DNA from 2 places in the Cupriavidus sp. D39 genome. Region 1 is predicted to be linked to the other one. Evidence: riboswitches for the same ligand, from Rfam matches in the RefSeq annotation. Region 1 holds a riboswitch; the other holds the start of a gene.
What was found. A riboswitch is a leader RNA that binds a small molecule or an ion and turns the genes downstream of it on or off. The one in region 1 is predicted to bind ZMP and ZTP.
Positions count from the first base shown of each region.

Region 2: linked by a shared signal. The riboswitch ahead of OMK73_RS02240 (LysE family translocator) and the one ahead of glyA (serine hydroxymethyltransferase) in region 1 are both predicted to bind ZMP and ZTP.

Region 1 is NZ_JAPNLE010000009.1:2,254,369-2,257,741, reverse strand. Features, by position in the region: gene glyA (serine hydroxymethyltransferase) at 1-1,137, opposite strand, end outside; ZMP/ZTP riboswitch at 1,259-1,361, opposite strand; gene ybgC (tol-pal system-associated acyl-CoA thioesterase) at 1,524-1,928, shown strand; gene tolQ (protein TolQ) at 1,925-2,608, shown strand; gene tolR (protein TolR) at 2,651-3,088, shown strand; partial or broken gene tolA (cell envelope integrity protein TolA) at 3,104-3,373, shown strand, end outside.
Region 2 is NZ_JAPNLE010000001.1:439,661-443,033, forward strand. Features, by position in the region: gene OMK73_RS02235 (hypothetical protein) at 150-686, opposite strand; ZMP/ZTP riboswitch at 1,320-1,403, shown strand; gene OMK73_RS02240 (LysE family translocator) at 1,424-2,056, shown strand; gene OMK73_RS02245 (threo-3-hydroxy-L-aspartate ammonia-lyase) at 2,913-3,373, opposite strand, start outside.

The DNA.
Region 1 (3,373 bases):
CAGGCGGGCTTCTTCTTCCTTGAAGCCGCGGGTGGTCATGGCCGGCGAGCCCAGGCGGATGCCCGAGGTGACGAACGGCTTTTCCGGGTCGTTGGGGATGGCGTTCTTGTTGACGGTGATGTGTGCCTCGCCCAGGACCTTTTCGGCTTCCTTGCCGGTGATCTGCATGGCGCGCAGGTCGACCAGCATCACGTGGCTTTCGGTGCGGCCGGAGACGATGCGCAGGCCGCGCTCGATCAGGGTCTCGGCCAGCACGCGGGCGTTCTTGACCACTTGTTGCTGGTAGGCCTTGAACTCGGGCGACAGGGCTTCCTTGAACGCGACTGCCTTGCCGGCGATCACGTGCATCAGGGGGCCACCCTGGATGCCGGGGAAGATGGCCGAGTTGATGGCCTTCTCATGCTCGGCCTTCATCAGGATCACGCCGCCGCGCGGGCCGCGCAGGCTCTTGTGGGTGGTGGTGGTGACGAAGTCGGCGTGGGGTACCGGGTTGGGATACTCGCCGGCGGCGATCAGGCCGGCGTAGTGGGCCATGTCGACCATGAACAAGGCGCCGATGGACTTGGCTACCTTGGCGATGCGTTCGAAGTCGATGCGCAGGGCGAAGGCGGAGGCGCCGGCGATGATCAGCTTGGGCTTCTTTTCCTGGGCCAGCTTTTCCAGCGCGTCGTAGTCGATGTCTTCGTTGGCGTCCAGGCCGTAGCTGACGACGTTGAACCACTTGCCGCTCATGTTGAGGGCCATGCCGTGGGTCAGGTGGCCGCCTTCGGCCAGGCTCATGCCCATGATGGTGTCGCCCGGCTTCAGCGCGGCAAAGAACACGCCCTGGTTGGCTTGCGAGCCGGAGTTGGGCTGCACGTTGGCGGCTTCGGCGCCGAACAGTTGCTTGACGCGGTCGATGGCGAGCTGCTCGACGACGTCGACGTACTCGCAGCCACCGTAGTAGCGCTTGCCGGGATAGCCCTCGGCATACTTGTTGGTCAGTTGCGAGCCTTGCGCGGCCATCACGGCCGGCGAGGTGTAGTTTTCCGAGGCGATCAGCTCGATGTGTTCTTCCTGGCGCTGGTCTTCCTTCTGGATGGCGGCGAAAATCTCAGGGTCGATCTGGTCGATCGTATAGCGGCTGCGTTCGAACATGGCGAAAACTCGTCTGAAAAAGGGGAATTCCGAATGGCTTCGGGGTAGGGCGCGCGGGGAAGGCACAGGCGACCGGCGTCGGACGCGTTAGCTATCCGGCGCAGGGCGCACCCTGCTTCCCATTCGCTGCCCAGGCGAGCGGCAGGCGCTTGAAACATCGCGCCAGAGAACTTTGCGCTTCCTCGTGGTAGTGCCCACTGACTTCGCCAGTCGCGCAAGATGGAATGGTTGGCGGCAGTTTAACGCGAGGCGCTGGCTCGCTGCAAGACGGTGTGGTGGGCCCCGGGGCCGAAAGTCAATGCCTTGTCTGTCAGGCAATGTAAGTGTTGTAATGTCGGACAAGGGTTTACACCGGGTCGGGCCGGCTCTCCGCTACAATCGCGGCCATGAGCAACAATGTGTGGGCCTTGCGGGTGTATTGGGAAGACACCGACGCGGGCGGCGTGGTGTTCTACGCCAATTACCTCAAATTCTTCGAGCGCGCCCGTACCGAGTGGCTGCGCTCGCTTGGCATCGAACAGCAAGCGCTGGCCGATGAGTCCGGCGTCGTCTTCATCGTCAGAAGCACGGCGGTGGACTACAATGCCCCCGCCCGTCTGGACGACCTGCTTGAGATCCGGACACAGATTGAACGGGTTGGCCCGGCGTCGGTCCAATTCGCCCAGGAAGCCTGGCGTGGCGAGCAATTGCTGGCTACTGGCGCCATCCGGGTCGGGTGTGTTGATCGCAGCACATTTCGCCCGACTCCCATTCCCGCTCCCGTCCTTGCAACCATCAAGACCGCTCGATGAATCCCGTGACCGTCACGCAAGACCTGTCGATCATTTCGCTGGTGCTGCACGCCAGTGTGCTGGCACAGGCCGTCATGGCCCTGCTGCTGGTGATGTCCCTGTTCTCGTGGACATATATCTTCCGCAAGCATTTCTCCCTGCGCGCCGCGCGCACCCAGACCGAGGGTTTCGAGCGCGACTTCTGGGCTGGCGGTGATCTGCAGGCCCTCTACCAGAGCGCAGCCAACAACCGTCACAACACGGGCGCGCTGGAACGGATCTTCGAGTCCGGCATGGGCGAATACCTGAAAGCGCGCGAGCGCAACAACGACGCCGGCGCGCTGCTCGACGCCGCCCGTCGTGCCATGCGCGCGGCCTACCAGCGCGAGATGGATGTGATGGAATCGCATCTTCCGTTCCTGGCCTCGGTGGGTTCGGTCAGCCCGTACATCGGCTTGTTCGGCACGGTATGGGGGATCATGAACGCCTTCCGCGGTTTGTCCAATGTGCAGCAGGCAACGCTTGCCGCAGTGGCGCCCGGCATTGCGGAGGCGCTGGTCGCCACCGCCATCGGCCTGTTCGCGGCGATTCCGGCGGTCATTGCCTACAACCGCTACGCTACCGAAGTCGATCGCCTGGCCATCCGCTTCGAGAGCTTCATGGAAGAGTTCCTGAACATCCTGCAACGGCAGACCCGCTAAAGCGCCGAAGCCACCAACGTCTTCGGTCAAGGAGAACCAGCAATGGCAGCGATACAGCGCCGTGGCGGCTCGCGCCGCCGGGCCAGTGCCGACATCAACGTCGTGCCTTACATCGACGTGATGCTGGTGCTGCTCGTCATTTTCATGGTGGCAGCACCGATCGTGAACCCCGCCGTGGTTGACCTGCCCAGCGTGGCCAACGCCACCCAGCAGCAAAAGGCGCCTCCCATCGTCGTGACCGTGCATGAGGACGGCGCACTGACCGCGCGCGGCAAGGATAACGCTGGCAACAGCTTCGAGCGCAAGCTCGACAAGCAGGGCCTGATCGACTTCGTGCATCAGCGCCAGAACGAGAATCCCGACCAGCCGGTGGTGATCGCCGCCGACCGCTCGGTCAGGTACGAGGCCGTGCTCGACGTCATGTCGGTGCTCAAGGCCGACGGCGTGAAGCGCGTCGGCCTGATGGTCAAGCCCAAGTAAGCAGCGCCCCACGCGATGAAGACCGCCGCCTATCCTTATCAGCCGGCCCCGGAGCGGGGAACCCTGCGTTCCTTCCTGCTCGCGGTTTTCATGCATTTGTTGCTGGGCATCGTGCTGTATTTCGGTGTGCACTGGCAGAGCAGCACCCCGGTCGGCGCCGAAGCCGAGCTCTGGGATGAGGTCCCGGCAACTACCGCCCCGCGCCCGCCCCCGCCGCCGCCCGAACCCCAGCCTATCGTACAAGCCCGGCCCGCACCCCCGCGCCAGCGGTGAGGTCCCGTGCGG
Region 2 (3,373 bases), on a different contig from region 1:
CGCTCTATTCACCGAAACGGGTAAGGGAAGGACCGCAGCCGACCCACAAGAGACACTCGCAATTCCCGCAAGCGGTCATTCAACGTTTGAGATGAGCGCCAGCCGGCAGTGTATGAAGCCCGCTTGTGGCTGTCCGATCCACAGCGGGGCTAGGGGCCTGCATCGCTTGCGATTTTTGAGAACTTAACGAATGCGACGATTTCTGGAAAGGGCCACTTTCCGACCTCGAGCACTTGCAGTTTCGAGATTTCGCCATCTTTCGGAAGGTCGTCGAATTGGTCATGGTGGACGGAAACGAACCAGGCCCAAAACGCTTTCGCTTCGATGGGGATCTTCCCCGCAAGAAGCTGAAGCATCACCACGCCATCCATGATGAATTCGGCCGTCAGCTGAAGAAGCGGCCCGACGTTAATCGATGCATCTGGATCGCGATCCGCGTGTTTGAAGAAGTTGTACGGGTAGTTTACGCTCATAAGGAACGACTTAACTTCATCGTCCCGGCGTGCCGCGGCGTTCTTGACCGCACTTTGCACACCCTTGCGCTTTCCCACGTCGCTCAAGATCTGATGAGCGGACGCCACGATCGTGTGTATCGCGATTGCATCGCGCTCCTCGAAGAAGAGCAGGATCGCCTCGCGCAGTTGTCGTGAGGCCGCCTCGATTTTCGTCACGATTTCGACTTGCACGCGGCCTCCAGGCGCCTACCGTTGAAATTCAGCGGCACGCTTTAGCGCGTCCGCTGCAATGAATTGCTGATTGCACCTAAGGTGCTGAATGACATAGAGATTACCCAGACCGGGTCTCCTTATCAATCAAGATTCATACGAACACCGCCAGTGTCCGCTTTGCGCAACGACTACCAACTGTCCGCTGGCCGGCAAGCGCCCGATCGACCCCGAGATCCGCTACTCCGGCGCCAGCCGGCAGAAGCCGACCCACAACGGCCTTTCAACATTCCAGCTAGCGGACGTTCGTTTGCCGTGCGATCCGATGATCGGGAATAGAGCGTGGTAAGGCATCGCACCAAAGATCGACAACAACACACGATTACCGCCGCAGCCACCGGTACACCGCGATTAGCAAGTCGACGCCTCTGGTTGTCAAGACGCTGTTTTGGGCACCGTTAGTATCAGCCCCTTCTGGCAGGAACCGCGCAATTTCGGCTAGTTCTTCGGCACAAAATCTGAAGTCCGGAAAACCGATTGGTCCACTTTTTCAGTCCGACGGACACCAGTGATCGTCCCATGTTCGCTGGTTGTCTGCAAGCGCACAACCACGGCTCCTCCGATCATGAAGTATTTTCTCCTATGCTATAGTCTCTGCACTCACGTGACTGGCGCATACAGATAGAGCACTATCGGGGAGCGTGAGGTTGCTAGCCGCCGCGCGCCTGGGCATTACCTACTATCCTTGGAGATGGGTTATGCCTGATTTCGCACATTTGCTCATGTTCGCTCTTGTGGCGTTGGGAATGGTTTTAACGCCGGGGCCGAACATGATTTATCTAATTTCCCGCTCAATTTGCCAAGGTAGACGCGCAGGCCTCATTTCGTTGGGAGGCGTTGCTCTGGGCTTTGTGTTTTATATGCTCTGTGCGGCATTCGGAATTACGGCTTTCGTATTTGCGGTACCTTACGCATACGACACGCTTCGCTTTGGCGGCGCTTTGTACCTTCTATATCTTGCCTGGCAAGCGGTCAAACCGGGCGGACGGTCCGCGTTTGCAGTGCGCGACCTACCGGTCGATACCCCAAGGAAGCTCTTTAGCATGGGGTTTATCACTAACCTGGCGAATCCAAAAATCGCCGTCATGTATCTGTCTCTGCTTCCCCAATTTATTACGGCAGGACACGGCAGTGTTCTTACCCAATCGCTGGCGCTCGGCAGCGTTCAGATTTCGATCAGCCTCGCTGTGAATGCACTTATCGTCGTGACGGCCGGATCGATATCTACCTTCCTGTCAGGACGCCCGCAGTGGCTATTAGTGCAGCGCTGGCTGATGGGAAGCGTTCTGACAGGTCTGGCGGTGCGGATGGCATACGAATCCAAGAAATAGCGACACCTTGTCAATACGTCGGCGAAGGTGAAAAACATTTCATTGGGTTCCGAAAGGAACACTGCGCCTCAACCCTGCTCGCCCCGCGGCACGATTGCGACAAACGCGCATCCTGTTCGGGGCGCGCTGCGCGCATTTGCCGATGCTATCAAGCTCGACGAGCTTTGAGAGCGCTGGATGGTCAAGGAAGGTGCCACGTTCGTCGATTCGGCAATGCTGGGGTGAACACGGCGCCTGCACCCGGCAATTGTCAGCAATCCAGGCCTTAGCCGCGAATGTCTCAAACTGGCCGGTTATAGCCGTCCGATCCGGCAGCCTTTCTCGACTGAACGACCATTGAAACTTCCCCGAAGCTGCCGCCGCAAATACGCACCAGGCGAACGGTCGCGTTTCAAGCTGGTCCGGCGCCCGCAGCGCGTCGTCGCGCACGGGCCGTCCCGTGCGACAATTTGGGTAGCGGCTGAGCACCCGCCGCGCCTGAGCGCCCATGCCGCACCGCGACACGTCAGGCCATTCAGGGCCATACATCATGAACCGACAAACACCGGCTTTGTACCCCGACTGGGTAAGGCATGCCGAGCCGATAGAAGGCGTCGAGCGCATCGAAGCGTGGTTTCTGTGGCGCGTCACTAAACGTTGAACCGGTTTCCCTTCTCCGACCACGGCGAGGAGCGATTCCGCTCATTCAGCTTTGAACTTGTGACTCACCTATCTTTGAATATTCTCGACCTGTCTCACTGAACCTTGAACCATCTCGCGCTGCGAGATAGTCACTTCAATCGCGGGAAATCCCGCCCCGCTTTCCAAGTACCCCAAGTGCCGTGCACACCGGTTGCACACGCGCGAATCACGCAACTCAGCCCGCAAGAAACGCCGCGAAACGGTCAATGTCCACGTTCCCGCCGCTAACGATGATGCCCACGCGCTTGCCCATCAGTTCGGCCTTCATGCCGCGTGCGGCGGCGAGGCCTAGGCAGCCGGTTGGCTCCACGACCAGCTTCATGCGTGACGCAAAGAAACGCATGCCATCGACCAGCTCCTCGTCGCTGGCGGTAAGGATATCGTCGACATCACGGCGAATGATCTCGAACGTGTGACGGCCTAGGTGCTGCGCCTGCGCGCCGTCGGCGATGGTCTTCGGCGTATCGATATGCACGATCGCGCCGGAGCGGAACGATTGCTGGCCATCGTTGCCGGTGGCTGGCTCTACGCCGTAGATCTTGCACCGTGGCGCCAGTGCGCGTGCGGACAATGCGGAGCCGGAGAGTAGGCCGCCGCCGCCCAGGCAGACGAACAGGGCATCGAGCTCGCCCGTTT